2 regions of the Thauera sp. WH-2 genome follow, and region 2 is predicted to be linked to the other one. Evidence: predicted binding sites of a transcription regulator. Region 2 holds the regulator's gene; the other holds the start of a gene.

Region 1 (10,365 bases), on a different contig from region 2:
ACCCACATCACCCACCAGGTGACCTTGTGCGCGCCGTAGCGGTCCGACAGCCACCCGCCCACGGCGCGCAGGACCCCGCCTGGCAGCGAGAAGCAGGCCGCAAGCAGTGCCGCCACCTGGATCCCCAGACCGAACTCGGCGACGTAGTACTTGGTCATCCACAGCGACAAGCCCACATAGCCGCCGAACACGATCGAGTAGTACTGGCAGTACTTCCACACGCGCGGATCCTTCAACACACGCAGCTGCTCGCGGAAGGTCACCGTCGAGGACACGCGATGCGAAGGATCGTCATAGGTGAAAAACCAGAACGCGAGCGCGATGATCAGCATGGCCGCAGCATAGATCTGCGGCACCGCAGCCCAGCCGAACAGCACCACCAGCGTGGGCGCCACCAGCTTCGTGACGGCGGCGCCCGAGTTGCCCGCGCCGAACACGCCCATCGCAAACCCCTGCTGCGCACGCTCGTACCAGCGCGCGCAGTAGGCGATCCCCACCGAAAACGACCCTCCAGCCAGACCTACGAACAGACCGGCCAGCAGGAATTGCCAGTACTCCGTGGCGTGCCCTATCAGGTAGATGGGCAGAACCGTGCACAGCATCAGCACGAAGAAGACGACCCTGCCGCCAAATCGGTCGGTCATCATCCCCAGCGGTAGTCGGACGAGTGAGCCCGTCAGCACCGGCGTGGCCGCAAGCAGGCCGAACTGGGTCTCATTGAGCGCAAGCATCTCCTTGATCGGGATGCCGATCACCGCGAACAGCATCCACGCCGCGAAACACATCGTGAATGCCGTCGTGCTCATGATGAGCACGGAAAGCTGCTGATACCTGCGCGTTGCCACGTCGGACCACTCCTGCACACCCGACCCCCTCGGGAACAGTCCGAAGCATAGGCATGCAACTGCCTGCGCACCATTCGCCAAAAGCAGGAGGCACAAAGGGCGCAGCCTCTCAACCTACACCTTTCGAACTAGGCCACACCCCGTATCACCACCTCCCCCCGGAACTACTCAGATTCCAGAACATGCCAAAAACATGATCCACTTCAATCAAAAAAATCAAGATGAAATCAAAGACCAAACAAATCCAGCTCTAAAAAAATTGAATGGTTTTTCTCGGCGAGTTTTTACATCACGCCTTGACTTTCTTTAGTCAAGCCGTGATATTAATTGGCGGATATTTTTTGAGCTAAATCAAAAATCAATATAAAACAGCTATTTGCTAACACAGAAAGCACATTGGCATCAATTCCCCATTCGCATTAACAGGCGCCTTTTTTCGAATTGCCCTACCCTCCTTCCGGCTTATGGCGACCCTCCTAAGCGGGGTCTAGACTGATTTCCGAAATGCCGGGGAGTGAATCGTTCGTCTCCAGGGTTCGGCTGAAACACGGCCTGTGTTCAGCACTATCCGAGGTCATCGTCCGCAAGCGCACTCCGGCTGGTCAGACCGCCAACTGGAGGTGTTCCATGAAGATCATGATTGCGTACGACGACTCACGTAATGCGAAGCTTGCCCTCGCGCAGGTCGTCACCCTGTTCGGCAGACTCTCCCCCGAGATCACCCTCGTGACCGTGGTGGAGAACCCGGGCGACTCCACCGACAAGAACCTGGAGTTCTTCGACCAGGAAACCGAGGAGTTGCGCCAGGGGGTGGATCAAGCCCTGGCCTTCTGCTCCAAGGAAGGCATCAAGGCGCATGCGCTGTTCGCGCAAGGCGACGCGCGCAAGATGATTCTCGCCGCCACCAAGAAACACACGCCCGACATCCTCGTCGTGGCCCGCCACAGCCATCAGCCCGACGGTGGCTTCATCGCGAAATCCCTGACCTATTTCGTCGACGAGGTCGACTACATGACCTTCGGCAGCGTCAGCGCATTCCTCGCCCGCCGCGTGGAATGCCCACTGCTGATCCTGCCGAGCTGAGCCGGAACATCAAAACAAGAACAAGCGCCTGACAGAGAAAACGATTTCTCCTCATCACGCATCGAGGCCCCAAAATGGTCGTAGCCGATCTCTTCAAGTACCGGAATCCCGAAATCAGGGCACTGCACCTGACCTGGATTGCCTTCTTCATCTGCTTTTATGTCTGGTTCAACATGGCGCCGCTGGCATCGAGCATGCTGCGCAGCGCCGACTGGCTGACGAAGGACGACATCCGGCTGTTCGCAATTTGCAACGTCGCACTCACCATCCCGGCCCGCATCCTGGTCGGCGCCGCGCTTGACCGCTTCGGTCCGCGCCGTGTGTTCTCCATCCTGATGGTCACCATGGCCATCCCCGCCCTGTTCTTCGCATTCGGCACCACCAAGACGCAGTTGCTGGTGTCGCGCCTGGTGCTGTCGAGCGTGGGCGCCAGCTTCGTCGTCGGCATCCACATGACCGCGCTCTGGTTCAAGCCGCGCAGCATCGGTTTTGCCGAGGGCTTCTATGCCGGCTGGGGCAACTTCGGCTCGGCCGCGGCAGCCATGACGCTCCCGACCATCGCGCTCACCATGTTCGGCGGCGATGATGGCTGGCGATGGGCGCTCGCGATGAGCGGCATCGTGATGGCGGTCTATGGCGTCTTCTACTGGTTCGCAATCACCGACGGCCCCACCAACACCCACAGCAAGCCGCGCAAGACCGCAGCACTCGAGGTCAGCACCTGGGCGGACATGATCAAGCTGATCATCATGACGATTCCGTTGCTGGGCATCCTCTCAGTGCTCGTATGGCGGGTCGAAAAGATGGGCTACATCGACAGCGGCACGGCCTGGCTCTTCCATGCACTGATCGCCTTTGGCGTGATCTACCAGATCATCCAGATCCTTCGAGTGAACGTGCCCATCCTCAAGCAGGGCGTGCCCGAGGACGACCGATACCCGTTCAATAGCGTCGCGGCGCTCAACACCACCTATTTCGCCAACTTCGGTGCGGAACTGGCCGTGGTGTCGATGCTGCCGATGTTCTTCGAGCAGACCTGGGGTCTTTCGGCAGCAGCCGCCGGTCTCATCGCGTCCTCCTTCGCCTTTGTCAACCTCTTCGCCCGCCCGATCGGCGGTCTCGTCTCCGACCGTATGGGTAACCGCCGCTTCGTGATGCTGTCGTACATGTTCGGCATCGGCGTCGGCTTCGTGCTGATGGGGCTGATGAACGAAACCTGGCCGCTGTTCATCGCGGTCGCCGTGACGATCGCCTGCTCGGTTTTCGTGCAGGGCTCCGAAGGTGCCACCTTCGGCATCATCCCGTCGATCAAGCGCCGTGTGACCGGACAGATCTCCGGTATGGCTGGCGCTTACGGCAACGTGGGCGCGGTGTTCTACCTCACGCTCTTCACCTTCACCACCGCCGAGCAGTTCTTCTTCATCATCGCCGGCGGCGCCTTCGTCAGCTGGCTCGTGTGCTTCATCTGGTTGAAGGAGCCGGAGGGAGCGTTCGCCGAGGAATACTACGAGTCGTCGGTCGACCGCCAGATCGCACTCGAAGCGCAACAGGCCAATAGCGCCTGATCGGGCTCCTCAAGCCACGCAAGAACGCCACCACAAAATGTGGTGGCGTTCTTTTTTGTTCTTCAGCAGCGCAGGGAAGGCGCGGATCAGCCTTCGGCCGGCTGTGACTCGGCCGCAGCGCATTCGAGCAGACGAGCCAGCTGCGAACGGTTACGCACACGAATCCGCCTCCCCGTCACGCTGAGAAGCTCGTCCTCGACCAGGCTGCGCAGCACCCGCGAGAAGGTCTCGGGCGTGAGATTGAGGAGCGAGGCGATGGTCTTCTTGGGCGCGGGCAGGATGACGCCCGCCTCGGGCCGTTCCAGCCGGTCGTACTGATCGAGCAGGTAGCTCACAACCCGCACCGAAGCGGTTCCGGCAGCAGTGCAACTGATCGCATCGATAAGACGCTGGATCCGCGCGCAGACCGCCTCCAGCATGCGGTTCGACAAGGCGGCGTCGAGCGCCACCGCCTCGAGGATCCGCTCCCTGGGAACGTGGATCAGCAACGCGGTGCCCACGGCCTGCGTCCAGGTCCGGTAACGGTGTCCGGTGAAGACCCCGATCTCGCCGAACATTCCGCCCGTCTCGAAGATCTCCACCACCTTCGGCCTCCCCTCCGGGCCATGCGACATCAGGCGCACCGCGCCACTGCACACGAAGAAGATCCCGGTCGGCACCGAACCACGCTCGAAGATCGAGGCGGAAGGCGAGAACCGGACGAATGCAGCTTCGCTTGCCAGGATATCCAGCACGCGCGGATCACTGCCTTGCAGAATCGGCATGTCCGCCAGCACCTCCCGGACGGACGCTCTTTTTGTTATCGAATGCACGCGAAACAGCCCCCTGGAATCGGTGCCGGCCATCATCGATGAATGACGACCCACGTCCTGCGCCAAGTGCACATGATCGCGGGCCGTATTTTTTTCCTATCGTAAGCCCGTTCGCCCCAGGTTTCCATTGCCCAATCGAATGCCGGCCTAGGTCGAAAGAACTAGGCTACACCCTACTCAAGGCGAGGCGGACTCCTGCAGTACCCGCTCAGGAACTGCAGGAGAGCATCGAGCAGCCAGCACGCGCACGCGCCCAGTCCGGCCTGCGTGCCGCAAAGCGCTCATAGCCAGGCTGTTCGCGATAGGGGGTACGCAGCACCTTCATCAGCAGTTCCAACTCGGACAGATCCCCCTGTTCGGCCGCGTCGATGGCCTGTTGCGCAAGATAGTTTCGGGGCACATAGAGGGGGTTCACTGCGTTCATCTCCGCCTTGCGCAGCGCCTGCGGGCGCCCCTCCTGTCGCAGGCGCGCGGCATAGTGGACCAGCCAAGCCTGCAGGGCCTCGGCACTCTGCTGACGGCGTACGGGGTCGTAGAACGCCGGTTCAAACGGACCGCTCTCCGGGGCATGCTCGTCGAGCCCGGCCAGGGTGCGGAAAAACAGGGTCATGTCGATCTCACCGGCCTGCAGTGCTGCATGCAGTTGCTCCAGCAGCCGGTCATCGTCGCCCCCCTGCCACTGCGCAAGGCCGAGCTTGGCCTGCATCATGCGCCGATAGGCCGCATCGTACCGATCCGGAAAGGCGGCCAGCGCCTGCTCCAGCGCTTCGGCCTGACCGATCGCCGGATGGAGGGCATTTGCGAGTTGCCACAGATTCCAGTGCGCGATCCGGGCCTGATGGCCGAAGCGATAGCGGCGACCACCCGCGTCAGTCGTGTTCGGCGTCCAGTCGGGATCGTAGTTGTCGATCCAGCCATAGGGCCCATAGTCGATGGTCAGGCCGAGGATGGACATGTTGTCGGTGTTCATCACGCCATGCACGAAACCGACCCGCATCCAGTGCGCGATCAACTCCGCGGTACGCTGGCACACTTCCTCGAACCAGCGCACCCGCCGGCGCGCAGGGTCCGACTCGGCCGCGCACAATCCGGGAAAGTCACGGTCGATAGTGAAGTCAATCAGTTGCCCCAGCACGGCCTCCTCGCCGCGCGAAGCAAGGATCTCGAAGTTGCCAAAGCGGATGAAGGAAGGTGCCACCCTGCAGACGACGGCGCCCGGCTCTGGGCGCGGATGTCCGTCATAGAACATGTCCCGCACCACCTGTTCGCCCGTGGCGACAAGGCTGAGTGCACGCGTGGTCGGCACGCCGAGGTGATGCATGGCCTCACTGCACAGGAACTCGCGCATGGAGGAGCGCAGCACCGCACGGCCGTCCGCGCGGCGCGAATACGGCGTCGGGCCGGCGCCCTTGAGTTGCAACTCCCAGCGCTCGCCCTGCGGGTTGATCGTCTCGCCCAGCGTAATCGCCCGCCCGTCGCCAAGCTGGCCCGCCCAGTTGCCGAACTGGTGGCCGCCATAGCATGCGGCATAGGGCTCCATGCCCGGAAGCAGCGCATTGCCACCAAATACCTCGGCGAACACCTGGCTGCGGATGTCCGCATCGTCGATGCCCAGCAAGCCGGCCACCTCCGGCGACCACGCCAGCAGCGCCGGCGCACGCACCGGTGTGGGTTCGACACGCGAATAGCAGGCGCCATACACCTGGCGTACATGCCGCCCTTCCTCCGGGTCGCCGGGCAGCTCGCGCACGAAGCGGTTGTCGAATCGAGGCGCTCTCATGGGGAATCCTTTTTTTATATAGTCGCCGCGGGGCGCACACGCCGGCCAAGGCTGCGACGCACTAGCCCCGGCGCGGATCGAAAGCGTCGCGCACCGCGTCCGCGAACAGATTCGCTGCCAGCACCAGCACGAACATGAACACGAAGGCTGCGGCCAGTGACCACCAGACCATCGGCTCGCGCGCAAGTTCGGCACGCGCCATGTTGATCATGGTGCCAAAGCTGATCGTGGTCGGATCGACACCGATACCGACGTAGGACAGCACCGCCTCGGCCAGCACCAGGCCGGAAAAATCCATCACCAACGCGATCATCACGATATGCATGACGTTGGGCAGGATGTGGCGGCGCAGGATGGCAGGTGTGCGCACACCGAAGGCGCGTGCCGCCTGCACGTACTCCAGCTCGCGCAGCTTCAGCGTCTCGCCGCGCAGCAGACGGGCCAAGCCCGTCCAGCTGGTGATGCCGAGGATGAAGCAGAGCGCCAGCAGGCGCGCATCCGACCGCTCGGCGGCGGTGTCGAACCACTGCGGGTTCGTATCGATCACCACCTGCATCATCAGTACCGCGGCCGCGATCAGCAGCACCCCGGGGATGGCATTGAGTACCGTGTAGAGGTACTGCACCACATCATCCACCCACCCACCGAGATACCCTGCGGCGATGCCGAGCGCCACCGCGAAGGGCATCATCACGAGCGTCGTCACTGTGCCGATCACGAGCGCGGTGCGCACGCTCTTCAGCGCCAGGTACAGCACGTCCTGCCCCACCTTGTCGGTACCCAGCACATGGTAGTAGGGCGCGAGCTGCACGCAGGCGGCTGCGATCAGCAACAGCACACCCAGCGTCAGCAGCGCCGCACGCCACGCCAGCACGGTCCGGCCGACGAGCATCGCCCCCGCGACCTCGCTCCAGCCCAGACCGCTGCCCCGCCACACCGCGGTGGCGAGGACCAGGAACGCACCACACCACCACAGCACGGCCTGCCCCAGCGCGCGCAGCAGGCGTGCGCCCACGTCCCCCGTGCGCGCTTCAGCGGGCAGATCGAGATGCACGGCTCCGTGCACGAGCCGCGGGTACTCGCGCACCTGTCGGCCATCGGGCAACTCGATGGTTTCGCGCTGGTACAGCGTCCATGCGAACGGTGCGGAGTAGGTCTTTTCGGTCTGCGCCCGCAGCGGCGAAAGCAGGGCATCGAGCACCGAAACGACCTCGGTGGAGTACCGCGCCGCCGGCATCGCCCCCGTACGCCCGGACCCGCCTGCTTCGCCCACCTCATTCGCCTCGTTCGCCGACCGCCCCACCTCCGCGCCCGCGCCCGCCGGCGGCAGCAGTTCGCGGTAATGAAGGCTGTCAAGCACCCCTATGGCGACAAAGGCAAGCAGCACGGTGGCTGCCGCCATACCGACCGGTCGCCGGCCCACCTTGCGCCACGCTTCGCACAAGGGCGGCTGGCTGCGGACATGGAAGACCGCGAGCACGCCCAGCCCGAGCAGCAGGAACAGCAGCGCGTCGGTCCACAGCAGCACCGGCTGGAAGCGCATCGCGGTCTCCAGTGGCGCACTCATTCCAGCCTCACCCGCGGATCGGCCAGCGTGTAGGAGAGGTCGGTCAGGATCAGGCCGATGATGTACAGCACCGAGCCGATGAAGACCATCGCCCGCACCACCGCGAAGTCCTGCGCGTTGATCGCGTCGATCGTGTAGCTGCCCAGCCCCGGAATCGCAAAGAAGGACTCGACCAGCAGACTGCCCATGAACAGCAGCGGGACCACCACCACCACGCCGGTCAGGATCGGGATCAGCGCATTGCGCAGCACGTGGCGGAACAGCACCGCGAGTTCGGACAGGCCCTTCGCACGCGCGGTGCGCACGTAGTCCTTGGAGATCTCCTCGAGGAAGATGGTGCGGTACCAGCGCGCAGACGAGCCGATTCCGGCCAGCACGCTGATCAGCACCGGCAGCACCAGAAAGCGCGCCGCATCCAGTCCGGGGGCGTAGCCCGAGATCGGCACCAGCGCCCACATCTTCGATACCAGCCACTGCCCGCCGATGATGTAGAACAGGCTGGAGATCGACATCATCGCCACGCACAGCACGACGCCCCAGAAATCCAGCCGGGTGGCGCGGAAGAACACCAGCAGCAGCGCTAGACTGATCGACACGAACAGGCTGAGGATGAAGGTCGGAACCGCGATCGCCAGCGACGGCCCCATGCGGTCGCGGATCTCCTGGCCGATGTCGCGACCGTCGTCGGCGCGACCGAACTCGAGCGCGAACATGCGCAGCGACTTGTCGAAGAAGATCGTCTCGGTGAAACGCGCCGGCCCCTCGGCCGAGGCGTTCACGAACATGGGCTTGTCGTAGCCGCGCTCCACCTTCCAGCGCTCGATCGCCTCCGGCGTGGCCCGCTTGACGCCGATGTGCATGCGCGCCATGTCGTCGGGCGAGTTCACCACGAAGAAGAGCACGAAGGTCAGCAGGTTCACCCCGATCAGGATCGGAACCGCGTACAGCACGCGGCGCAGGAGATAGGCCAGCATCAGCGCAAAGTCCCCGTGTCCGTCTGCGCGGTGGCGGTTTCGCTCCGCCGCCAGTGCAGGACCGCCGGCGCCACCAGCGCCAGCAGCAGCAGCGCAACCAGCCCCAGCGGCCACAGCACCGGCCGGTTCCACTGCGCGCGCGCGGCCTCGCGGCGCTCGATGTCGAGGCGCTGGTACTTCATCGTATTACGCACCATCGCCCCGGTCTTGCGGTTCAACAACCACCCATGCTGAAGCGAATACGACATCGGGTGGAAGGCGAAGATCCAGGGCGCATCCTGCTGCAGCATCGCCACCATGCGATCGATGATCTGCTGGCGCGCGGGGCCGTCGGGCATGGCCTTCATGCGCTCGAACAGCGCGTCGTACTCGGGGTTCTCGTAGTTGGCCGCGTTCTGGCCATTGAACCTCACCTTGCCCTGCGGACCATGGAGCAGGAAGAGCAGGTTCTCCGGGTCCGGGTAGTCCGCGTTCCAGCCGAAGAAGAAGAGCTGTGCATTGCCCTTGCGCACCTTGTCCTGGAAGCGGTTGAAATCAGTCGGCCGCACCACGAACTGCACCCCCAGATCCCGGAATTTCTTCGCCAACCAGTCCGAGCGCGCCTTGTCGCCCAGCCCGCCGGGCGTGGTGTCGAGATGGATCACCAGCGGCTCGCCGGTTTGCGCATTGCGCCCGTCGGGCCAGCCAGCCTCTGCGAGCAGTTGGCGCGCCGCGTCGACGCCCCGGCGCACCGGGCGGCCTCCCGCCTCGTTGCCTTGCCACGCATAGACGACAGGGTTGATGCCCGCCCTGCCCTCGCGCGCGCCAAAGATGCCCGGCGGCAACGGGCTCATGCCCGGCAGTCCCCGCCCGTTGAGGAAGATCGACACGAACTCCTCCATGTCGAGCGCAATCGAGATCGCCTGGCGCAGTTTGCGCGCACGCGCCTGCTCCGCCTTCGACGCGCCGCCGCCCACCAGCGGATCAAGCATGTTGAAGCCGAGGTAGAAGATCGATGGCGAAACCGAGGTCAGCAGGCGGATGCCCTTGTCCTCCATGTCCTCGGACAGGGAGACCTCGCCCTGACTGGTCAGCGACACGGCCTGATCGAAGTTGTCCGAGGACACGCCCGAAGCGTCGTAATAGCCTTGCAGGAACTTGTTCCAGTATGGAATGCCCTCGCGCTCACGCGAGAACACCACCTTGTCGATGAAGGGCATGAGCTTGCCGCAGTCGGCGAGCAGGCCGGCTTCGACATCCCCCGGCTCGCCCTCGCAGGGATAGGCCTCGCCGCGGTAGTTGGGGTTACGCGCCAGCACCATGCGCGCATTCGGATTGTTCTCGACCAGCATGTAGGGCCCGGTGCCAACCGGCCACCAGTCCAGCGTGAGGTTGCGCTCGACCATGCCCGGCTGGGCGAAGAAGCGGTCGACCTCGCGCGGCACCGGACTGAAGAAGGGCATGGAGAGCCAGTACAGGAACTGCGGGTAGGCACCCTGCAGCGTGATGCGATAGACCTGCTCATCCACCACCTCCACCCCGGGCAGATCGAAGCGGTCGAGGTCCAGCCATCCGGTGGCCGGCCCCGCCGCCCCGTCAGCCACATGCGGCTTTCCGTCTGCTGCACGCCCTGCGTCCAGCGCGGCCTGCAGATCCGCCTGCAAGGTCTTCAAGCCCGGCAGGTACTCCGCCATGAGCTCGAAGATCGGCGAATGCAGCCGCGGATGGGCAAGGCGCTTGATCTGGTAGACGTAGTCCGC
Region 2 (10,365 bases):
GGCTGGATCGTCCGATCCAGGGCGACGACATCCAGGACCGCATGCGTGCGCTCAACAAGGTGGGTCTGCACAAGTACAGCGACGAAGAGATCGCCGCGGCACCTGCTGCACTCGAGGGCAAGACCGAACTCGACGCCATCGTGGCCTACCTGCAGGGCCTCGGTACCGCGATTTCCCACTTCCGATAAGGAGGGCGTGCGCCGTGGATATCAACGACATCCGGAGCTTGCTCACCGTTCTGGGGCTGCTGTGCTTCCTGGCCATCGTCGCCTGGGCTTACAGCAAGCATGCCAAACCGGGGTTCGACGCTGCGGCGCGCCTGCCTCTGAGCGATGACGACCTGCCGGCCCGGGGCGGCCGGCAAGACCAAGAGGAAAAGAAAAATGGCTGACTTTATCAGCGGTTTCTGGAACATGTATGTGATGGTCCTCGTGGCCCTCTCCATCCTGTTCTGTGTGTTCGTGCTCGTGTCGAACATGACCCGGCGCGAGAAGGGGCCGGTCGAGTTGCACGGTCACGTGTGGGATGAGTCGCTGGCGGAGTACAACAACCCGCTGCCGCGCTGGTGGATGTATCTGTTCTGGATCACCATCTTCTTCGGCATCGGCTATCTCGCGATCTACCCGGGCTTCGGCTCCTTCAACCAGCACCGCGGGCAGTGGGCGCAGTACGACGCCGAAATGCGGGCGGGCGAAGAGCGCTTCGGCCCTGTGTTCGCGAAGTATCGCGAGATGGACGTGATGGCGGTGGCGGCCGAGCCCGAAGCCGTGGCGATGGGGCAGCGCCTGTTCCTGACCTACTGCCAGCAGTGCCACGGTGCCGCGGCACAGGGTGCCAAGAGCTTCCCGAACCTGACCGACGGCGCGTGGCTGTGGGGCGGCGAGCCGGACAACATCCGCGAGACCATCACCAACGGCCGCAACGGCATCATGACGCCGTTCGGCGCGGTGCTGGGTTCGGACGGTGTGAAGGACGTTGCCAACTACGTCCGTTCCATGAACGGGCTGGCGCACGATTCGCTGCGCGCTCAGCGTGGCAAGGATCTGTTCGACACCAACTGCATCGCATGCCACGGTGCGGATGCCAAGGGCAACCCGATGCTCGGCGCGCCCAACCTGACCGACAACAACTGGCTCTATGGCTCGACCGAGTCGACGATCATCGAGACCATCACCCATGGCCGCAACAACAAGATGCCGGCTTTCGGTGATTTCCTCGGCGAGGACAAGGTTCATATTCTCACGGCCTACGTGCTGAGCCTGAACAAGAAGTGATCGTTTCAAGCAGGGTGTAGTCCAGCCCCGGGAGGAGGGGGTCCTCCCGGGGTTTCCATAACAATAAAAAGAACAAAAAACACTGGTACAAAGGCCATGCACAGCCCATCCCCTGAACCGCGCAAGACGCAGCAAGCAGACTCTTCCCAGGACACGCTTTACGCTGCCCGCAAGAAGCTCTTCGTCCGTTCCGTGACCGGCATTTTCGCCAACTGGCGCTGGGCGCTGGTGTGGATCACGCAGATCATCTTCTACGGCCTGCCCTGGCTGAGTTGGAACGACCGCCAGGCCGTCCTGCTCCATCTCACCGAGCGCAAGTTCTACATCTTCGGCTGGGTGTTCTGGCCGCAGGACGTGTTCTTCCTCGCCATACTGCTCATCATCTCGGCCTACGCGCTGTTCTTCTTCACCGCGATCGCCGGCCGCCTGTGGTGCGGCTACGCCTGTCCGCAGACGGTCTATACCGAGATCTTCATGTGGATCGAGCAGAAGATCGAAGGCGACCACGTCCGCCGTCAGAAGCTGGACCAGGCGCCGATGAGCGCCGGGAAGGCGCTGCGACGCGGTGCGAAGTACCTGGTCTGGATCCTGGTGTCCTTGTGGACCGGGTTTACCTTCGTTGCCTATTTCTCTCCGTTGAGCGAACTGCTCGCGTCCGTGACGTCTTTCAATTTCGGGCCGTGGGAAACGTTCTGGATCCTGTTCTACGGTGGCTTCACCTACCTCTTCGCCGGTGTCATGCGCGAGCAGGTGTGCAAGTACATGTGCCCGTACGCGCGTTTCCAGGCGGTGATGTTCGATCCGGACACCCTGGTCATCACCTATGACGAGGCGCGCGGCGAGCCGCGCGGCACGCGGAAGAAGGGCATCGACCCGCGTGCCGTCGCCAAGGGAGACTGCATCGATTGCGGCATCTGCGTGCAGGTGTGCCCGACCGGGATCGACATCCGTGATGGGCTGCAGTACGAGTGCATCGGCTGTGCCGCATGTATCGATGCGTGCGACCAGGTCATGGACAAGATGAACTATCCGCGCGGCCTCATCCGTTACTCCACCGAGAATGCGATGAAGAACCGCTGGGGCCGCAAGGAGATCATCGCGCATGTGCTGCGTCCCCGTACCCTCATCTACGGCGGCATCCTGATTCTGATTTGCCTTGCCTTCGTGTGGGGGCTTGCAGCGAGGGAGCCGCTACGCATGGATGTCCTGCGCGACCGCTCGTCGCTTGGGCGTGAGGTTGAAGGCGGAATGATCGAGAACGTCTATCAGTTGCAGGTCATGAACATGACCGAAGCGGCGCGCAGCTTCCGTCTCGAGGTGTCGGGCCTGCCGGGTATCCGTCTGGGCGGCAGCGAACAGATCCAGGTCGCGCCCGCCGCGGCGCAGTCGGTGACAATGCAGGTGCTGGTGCCCTACGACCAGGGGCAGCCCGGTGCCAACACGATTCACTTCCAGGTCACTGCCGAGGATGATCCTTCGCTGACCCTGAAGGAACAGACCACCTTCCTGATTCCGCGCTGACATGTCCACTCACCAATCGACCGAGCATCCCGTCCAGCCCTGGTATCGTCAGGGCTGGCCCTGGTTCCTGATCATGTTTCCCGCCATCGCTGTGGTGGCGGGGATTGCCACCTTGGTGATCGCCGCCAGGACCTTTGACGGCATGGTGGTGGATGATTACTACAAGGAAGGTCGCGCGATCGTTCAGACGATCGGACGCGTCGAACATGCGCGTGAACTGGGCATGCGGGCGGCGCTCAAGGTGCGGAGCAGTTCGATCCGGGTCGAGCTCGGTGCGCGCGATGCAGCGAGCCTGCCCCAGCGCTTGCTGGTGACTGTTGCACACCCCACACGCGGCGGGCTCGATCAGGTCGTCATTGCCGAGCGCGCCGATGGGGCCTACGAGGCCCGGCTGGCACCGCTATCGACCGGGCGCTGGCTGTTTGTCATAGAAGATGAGACCCGAAGCTGGAGAATGGACGGGTCCGCATACCTCCCTGCAGAGACGGAGATCCTTATTGATCCGAACGTCTGATTTACCCACTGACTGCAGAGGAGTCACATCATGGCATGGGAGTTGTTGCTGACGAGCGATATTGGCTTGCTGAGCCTGTTCACCATCGTCTTCATTCTCGGTATGGCCCTTTACCTGTACCGCTTCGCCAAGCGTCATATGGCGGAGGACGAGCAGAAAACCCGGCTGGAGCGCGGTGGCTAGACTTGCCACGCCCCATAAGCAGAACGGCCCGCGATGCGGGCCGTTCTGCTTATGGGGCGTGGACAGCGCAGTGTTCAGCGGTACACGAGCACGGGGGTCTTGCTGTGCGTGAGCACCTTCTGCGTTTCGCTGCCCAGCAGCAGCCCTGCGATCCCGCGGCGGCCGTGCGAGGCCATGAAGATCAGGTCGCAGCCATGGCGGTCAGCGGCATCGATGATCGCTTCGTACGGGACTTCGTTCACGGCGGTGTCGGTTCCGGCAGCGACACCGGAGGCATCGGCCACACTCTTCGCCTTGGCGAGAATCGATTCGGCCTCCGCTGCCGCGGACTTCGCGAACTGCTCCGGCGTGGTGGGGTCGATCAGTGCACCTTCGCCGTAGATCGGCATCGGGAAATCGGGCTGTGCGTAGAAGAACGTGATGCGTGCGCCGGCTTCCTTGGCGAAGGATACTGCGCGGGCGACGGTGCTTTCGGACAGCGCCGAGCCATCGGTCGGGACGAGGATGTGCTGGAACATTACGGGGACTCCTTGTTGAGCGTTACGCGTCGATTATAGCGACGACTCGGTATCCATACCGATTGATCGTGATCAAACCGGCGTGCAATCCTGCGGGGCACAGTGTAGGCAGATGGAGGTGTTCCATGAAGCTGACTTTTTATGGTGCGGCAGGCGAGGTGACCGGGTCGTGCCTCCGGGTCGATCATGCGGGCGGGAGCTTCCTTGTCGATTGCGGCTTGTTTCAGGGCGGGCGTGAGGCCGATCGCAAGAACCGCGAGGCGTTGGACTTCGATCTTTCGCAGATCGACTTCGTGCTGCTCACGCACGCTCACCTCGACCATACCGGTCTCGTCCCCCGGCTGGTTTCGCTGGGGTTCAAGGGGCGGTTTCATGCGACCGCGGCGACGGTTGACCTGCTCGGCGTGATGCTTCTCGACTCTGCCCACATACAGGAGAAGGAAGCCGAGTGGGCCTTGCGCAATGCGCGCTCGCGCAAGGCACGGCGTGGCGCCGAGCAGGGGCCGCTCTACACGGTGGAACAGGCGCGGGCGAGCCTGCGCCGTCTGCATGCGGTCGACTACGGCGAGCCCGTCGTCCCCGGCAAGGGGGTCCGTTGCTGGTTCCGCGACGCCGGGCATATCCTCGGCTCGGCGATCATCGAGATCGACATCGAGGAGAAGGGCCACGCCCGGCGCCTGGTTGCCTCGGGCGACCTCGGCCAGCCGATGCGCCCGGTGTTGCAGGATCCGGCGCGAATTCGGGCCGCGGACTATCTCTGCATCGAGTCCACTTACGGCAACCGAGCGCACCGTCCTTTCCAGTCGACGCTGGATGAACTCGCCCAGGTGCTGCACCGGACGCTCGAAGTCGATGGCGGCAATGTGATCATTCCCGCATTCGCGGTGGGGCGCACGCAGGAGATCCTGTTCGTGCTCGCCGACCTCGTGCGCTCCGGGCGCGTGCCTCGCCTCGACGTGGTCGTCGACTCGCCCATGGCCTCGATGGTGACCGAACTCACCGTCCGTCATGACAACCTGTGGGACGACGAAACGCGCGAGCTCTACGCGTGGGTTCAGCATCATGCAGACCGATTCCACCTGCGCTTCGTCCAGGACGCGGAGGAGTCGATGGCGCTCAATGCGGTACAGGGCGGACTCGTTATCGTCTCGGCAAGCGGAATGTGCGACGCTGGGCGCGTCAAGCATCACCTGCGGCACAACATCGGGCGGCGAGAATGCGCGATCGTGATCGCCGGCTTTCAGGCGGCGGGCACGCTGGGGCGGCGGCTGGTCGATGGGGCCCGACAGGTGACGTTGTTCCGCGAGCGCATTCCGGTGCGTGCTCGCATCCATACGATCGGCGGGCTTTCGGCCCATGCCGACCAGCCGGCGTTGCTGCACTGGTTGCGCGGTTTCGAACGTCCGCCGCGCAGAACCTTCATCGTGCACGGCGAGGCTGCGGCCTCGGCGGCTTTCGCGGAAGCCATCGAGGGCGAGTTCGGCTGGCCTGAGGTGGCGGTGGCCGAGCCGCAGACGCCCTACACATTGGATTGAACGAAATGCAGAGGCAGACGACGATGGCGAACGCAAACGGCAGTAGTCCCCGCAACGGCGCACGCCTGCGCAACGGTACGGCCAATCACGGCGCCGCGTCGGCGGCTGCCTTGCTTCATCGCTTCCATGAGCAGATGGAAGACGCCTTCGACCCGCTCGGTGTTGGCGCGCCCATCCTGCATGCGCAGCTGGCCTGGCTGTCCCACCCGCAGGAACTGGGCGAGCACATGCTCAGCCTGTCCTCGGATCTGTGGGCGCTGCAATGGCACTCCTGGGCACGGATGCATGGGTTGCCCAGCCCCGACCCGATCGAACCCAACGTCGACGATGCGCGTTTCGCCGATCCGGTGTGGACCGAGCGCCCGACCTGGGATCTGATCAAGGAATGGTATCTGGCCTTCACCCGCCACACTCAGGACATGCTCTACGAAACGCCCGGCCTGTCGAGCAAGGAGCGCAGGCGCGCGGCGTTCTGGTGGCGGAAATGGCTCAATGCGGTGGCGCCCACCAACTTTCTGTGGACCAATCCGGTTGCTTTACAGCGTGCGATCGATACGCGTGGGCAAAGCCTCATCGACGGCTTCTCGAACTATCTCGAGGACGTGCAGGCGGGCGAGGTACGCATGACCAACCCGGACGATTTCCGGGTCGGTGAGAACCTTGCCACCACGCCGGGTGCGGTGGTGTTCCGCAATCGCCTGCTGGAGGTGATCCATTACGCACCGGTGCAGAAGAAAGTGTGTGCCGAGCCGCTGGTCATCATCACGCCCTGGATCAACAAGTTCTACGTCCTCGATCTGCAGCCGCGGAAGAGCATGATCCGCTATCTGCTCGACCAGGGGCTGGACGTGTTCATCACAAGCTGGAAGAACCCCGACGCGTCGATGCGCGACACCGGTTTCGACGACTACCTGCGGGAGGGGGTCGATACCATTGTGCGCGTGGCGCGTGAGTTCACCGGTGCGGCGAAGGTGCATGCAGCGGGCTACTGCATCGGCGGCACGGCGCTTGCGATGTACATGGCCTGGGCTAACCGGCACTACCCGGAGGGCGAGGTGCCGGTGGCGGACTGGACGCTCTTCACCACCCTGGTCGATTTCCACAAGCCGGGCGATATCGAGGTCTTCATCGATGAAGGCAGCATCCACTACCTGATCAGCCAGATGGCGCGCAAGGGCTACCTGGACGGCAAGTCCATGGCCGCCTCCTTCCGCCTCCTGCGCTCCAACAGCCTGATCTGGCATTACGTGGTGCGTGGCTGGCTGTACGGAGAGAAACCACCGGCCTTCGATGTGCTGTACTGGAACATGGATGCGACCCGCATGCCTTACCGCATGCACGCCTGGTATCTGGAGGAGCTTTATCTGCGTAACCGTCTCATCCAGCCCGATGCCCTGGTCGTCGCCGGGGAAGCGCTGGATCTCGGGCGTATCCGCCAGCCCCTCTATGCCGTGAGCTGCGAGGACGACCATATCGCGCCGTGGCGGCAGACCTTCCGCATCGTCGATCATGTGAGCGTGCCGGTGCGCTTCGTGCAATCGAGCTCGGGGCACATCCTGGGTATCGTCAATCCGGTGGTCGACCCGCCCAAGCGGCGCTACTGGGTGGGCGAAACGCAGCCCGGGGACACGCCCGAGCGCTGGCGCCAGGGCGCGCAGGCCTGCGAGGGAAGCTGGTGGCCGGACTGGATGGCCTGGCTCAAGCCGCGCGCCGGCGAGCAGGTGCAAGCAAGGGCGGCCGCGAATGCGGCGTTCCCTGCGCTGGCCGACGCGCCGGGAGAATACGTGCTGGAGCGTTGAAGTTCAGGCGCCGTAGCGCGACAGCCGGGCGGGGTCGTGCAGGGTGATGCGCTTGCCCTGCACGCTGATCAGGCGGGCATCGCTCAGGTCGTGGAAGATGCGTGACAGGGTTTCCGGCGTCAGATTCAGGCGCGAGGCGATCACCTGCTTGCTGGTGGGCAGCGCGATTTCGCAGGGCGTGTCGCTGTCGGCCACCTGCAGAAGATAGCCGATCACGCGCTGCGTGCTCGAGCGCAGCGAGTAGGTTTCGACGTCCTGAATCAGCCCATGCAGGCGGATCGCCATGCCGGCGAGCAGTTTGTGGGCGAAGGTCGAATCCTGGTCGATGAGCTCGGTCACCACCTGCTGGCCGACGTGGATCAGCACGGTGTCGGTGAGTGCCTCGGCAAACACGGGGTAGGGGTGGTCCATGAACATCACCGCCTCACCGAAGCTCTGCATCGGGCCGATGATCTCCACCACCTTCTCGGTGCCCTGCGAGGATGAGAACGCAAGCTTGACCTGACCGGAGACGACGAAGTAAAAGCCGTGCGGTTGATCCCCGCGCTGGAACAGCACTTCGCCGCGTGCCACCTGGCGCTCGCGGGTGAAACGCGCCACGAGCTGGATGTCGGCCTCCGAGAGTTCGCCGAACAGGGGGATGCGGCCCAGCAGGGCGGGGATGTCGAGTTGTATGTGGGAATGAGGCATCTCGGAACTCTCCGGTGGGGTCGCAATTCTAATCGAGCCGCTGTGCCCGGGGGCTGGCGGCAGCACATTCCGGCTCTCTGGCCGGTCACCAAAGGGAGAAGGGATGTTCTATTACGCGATCAAGAATCTGCACATCACCTGCGTGGTGCTGAGCGCGGCGGGGTTCCTGCTGCGGGGGCTATGGATGATGACCGGAAATCCATTGCTGCAGCATCGCCTCACCAGGATTCTGCCGCATCTGGTGGATACGACACTGCTGTTGTCGGCGATCACCCTGACCGTGCTGATCCAGCAGTATCCCTTCGTGGCGGGCTGGGCCACGGCGAAGATCCTTGGTCTGATCGTCTACATCCTCCTCGGCACGGTGGCGCTCAAGCGCGGACGCACGCAGGGTATTCGCGTCGGCGCCTTCGTGGCCGCGCTGCTGGTCTACCTGTGGATCGTCTCGGTGGCGCTGACCAAGCAGGCCGCCGGCTACCTTGCCTGAACGCGTACGCGAGCGCTCAGCGCACGCCCTGCTGGTGCTGGATGAGCTTCTTCAGCCCGGCAGGGTCGAGCAGCTTCACATGCTTCTGCTGCACCGAGATCAGCCCGTCTTCCTGGAAGCGCGAGAAGGCCCGCGACACGGTTTCGAGCTTGAGCCCCAGGTAGGAGCCGATCTCTTCGCGCGTCATGCGCAGGTTGAAGTCCTGCGGCGAGAAGCCGCGCGCGTTGAAGCGCTGCGACATGTTAAGCAGGAAGGCAGCCAGGCGCTCCTCTGCGCGCATCGAGCCAAGCAGCATCATCACGCCGTGGTCGCGCACGATCTCCCGGCTCATGACCTTGTGGAACTGCAACTGCAGCCCCTCGATCTCGTGCGACATCTGCTCGAGCTTGTCGTAGGCGATCACGCACACCTCGCTGTCCTCGAGCGCGATTGCGTTGCAGGAGTGGGCTTCGGTGCTGATGCCGTCCAGGCCGAGGATCTCGCCCGTCATCTGGAATCCGGTCACCTGCTCGCGGCCGTCCTCGAGCAGCACATCGGTCTTGAACGAGCCGGCGCGGATGGCGTAGATGGCCTCGAAGGGATCGCCGGCCCGATAAAGGCAATGCTGGCGCTTCACCTTGCGGCGCGCACCCACCAGATCGTCGAGCCGGCTCAGTTCGCTGTCCGACATCCCGAAGGGCAGGCACAGTTCGACGAGGTTGCATTGCGAGCAGGCCACTTTCAGCCCGCTCACGGTGATTGGCACGGTAGCCCTCATCTGCACGATAATCCCGCTTCCCAGAAAAAAGACCCCGGTGAGGGTTTAATAGGCGTCTAAAACATGCCCGTTGACCCACGTCAACCTAAAGATTCCGGTGATCTGCCATTGTTTGGCACACACCTCAGCAGCAAGATCATGAAAAGTCAGAACGAACTCATCTTCGATCCGCAACTGATTCGTCGCTTCGACATCAACGGACCGCGATACACCTCTTACCCCACGGCGGACCGCTTCGTCGAGGCCTTCAATGCGGATGCGCTCAAGACCTGGCTCGCCAAGAGGGGCGTGGGCGGCGTAAGCAAACCGCTTTCATTATACTTCCACATCCCCTTCTGTAACACGATCTGCTATTACTGCGCCTGCAACAAGATCATCACCAAGGATCATGGGCGCTCTGCCAAGTATCTGAAATATCTGGCGAAAGAGATCGAGATGCAGGCCGCCTGCCTGACCGGCAGCCGGCAGGTCACCCAGCTGCACCTGGGGGGGGGCACGCCGACCTTCCTGTCCCACGACGAGTTGCGAGAGCTCATGGCGGCGGTGCGCGAGCACTTCACGCTGGTGCCCAATGGCGAGTATTCCATCGAGGTCGACCCGCGCAAGGTCGACTTCGAGACGGTGAAGCTGCTCGCCGACCTCGGTTTCAACCGCATGAGCGTGGGCGTGCAGGACTTCGCCGAGGACGTGCAGGCGGCGGTCAACCGCATCCAGAGCTACGACGAGACGAAGCTCGTCATCGACGCGGCGCGCGCCACCGGTTTCAAGTCGGTGAGCATGGACCTCATCTACGGCCTGCCCAAGCAGAACGTGATCAGCTTCAACCGCACGCTGGAGCAGGTGCTCGAGATCTCGCCCGACCGCATCTCGCTGTACAGCTATGCGCACTTGCCGGGCCTCTTCAAGCCCCAGCGCCGCATCAACAGCGGCGACATGCCCACCGCGGATACCAAGCTGCAGTTGCTGCAGCTGGGCATCCGCCGCCTCACCGAGGCGGGCTACGTGTACATCGGCATGGACCATTTCGCCAAGCCGGACGACGAACTCACCGTCGCCCAGCGCCAGGGGCGTCTGCATCGCAATTTCC

The links. Region 2 encodes FNR, which switches genes on or off when oxygen is low (the NO sensors DNR and NnrR bind a similar motif). Its sites were predicted from a motif close to TTGANCTAGNTCAA; they were not measured.
Region 1: the regulator FNR is predicted to act here: its motif matches at 1,187-1,200, upstream of ACNKW1_RS12915 (universal stress protein).

What each region holds. Positions count from the first base shown of each region.
Region 1 is NZ_JBLWFG010000008.1:333-10,697, forward strand. It holds partial or broken gene ACNKW1_RS12910 (MFS transporter) at 1-806, opposite strand, end outside; gene ACNKW1_RS12915 (universal stress protein) at 1,473-1,928, shown strand; gene ACNKW1_RS12920 (MFS transporter) at 2,003-3,493, shown strand; gene ACNKW1_RS12925 (Crp/Fnr family transcriptional regulator) at 3,580-4,341, opposite strand; gene ACNKW1_RS12930 (protein adenylyltransferase SelO) at 4,514-6,085, opposite strand; gene ACNKW1_RS12935 (ABC transporter permease) at 6,147-7,628, opposite strand; gene ACNKW1_RS12940 (ABC transporter permease) at 7,649-8,626, opposite strand; gene ACNKW1_RS12945 (ABC transporter substrate-binding protein) at 8,626-10,365, opposite strand, start outside.
Region 2 is NZ_JBLWFG010000002.1:137,568-147,932, reverse strand. It holds gene ccoO (cytochrome-c oxidase, cbb3-type subunit II) at 1-188, shown strand, start outside; gene ACNKW1_RS04875 (cbb3-type cytochrome oxidase subunit 3) at 203-391, shown strand; gene ccoP (cytochrome-c oxidase, cbb3-type subunit III) at 384-1,274, shown strand; gene ccoG (cytochrome c oxidase accessory protein CcoG) at 1,371-2,795, shown strand; gene ACNKW1_RS04860 (FixH family protein) at 2,797-3,309, shown strand; gene ACNKW1_RS04855 (DUF3149 domain-containing protein) at 3,340-3,492, shown strand; gene ACNKW1_RS04850 (universal stress protein) at 3,567-4,010, opposite strand; gene ACNKW1_RS04845 (MBL fold metallo-hydrolase RNA specificity domain-containing protein) at 4,136-5,545, shown strand; gene ACNKW1_RS04840 (PHA/PHB synthase family protein) at 5,680-7,344, shown strand; gene ACNKW1_RS04835 (Crp/Fnr family transcriptional regulator) at 7,348-8,034, opposite strand; gene ACNKW1_RS04830 (SirB2 family protein) at 8,138-8,521, shown strand; gene fnr (fumarate/nitrate reduction transcriptional regulator Fnr) at 8,538-9,278, opposite strand; gene hemN (oxygen-independent coproporphyrinogen III oxidase) at 9,417-10,365, shown strand, end outside.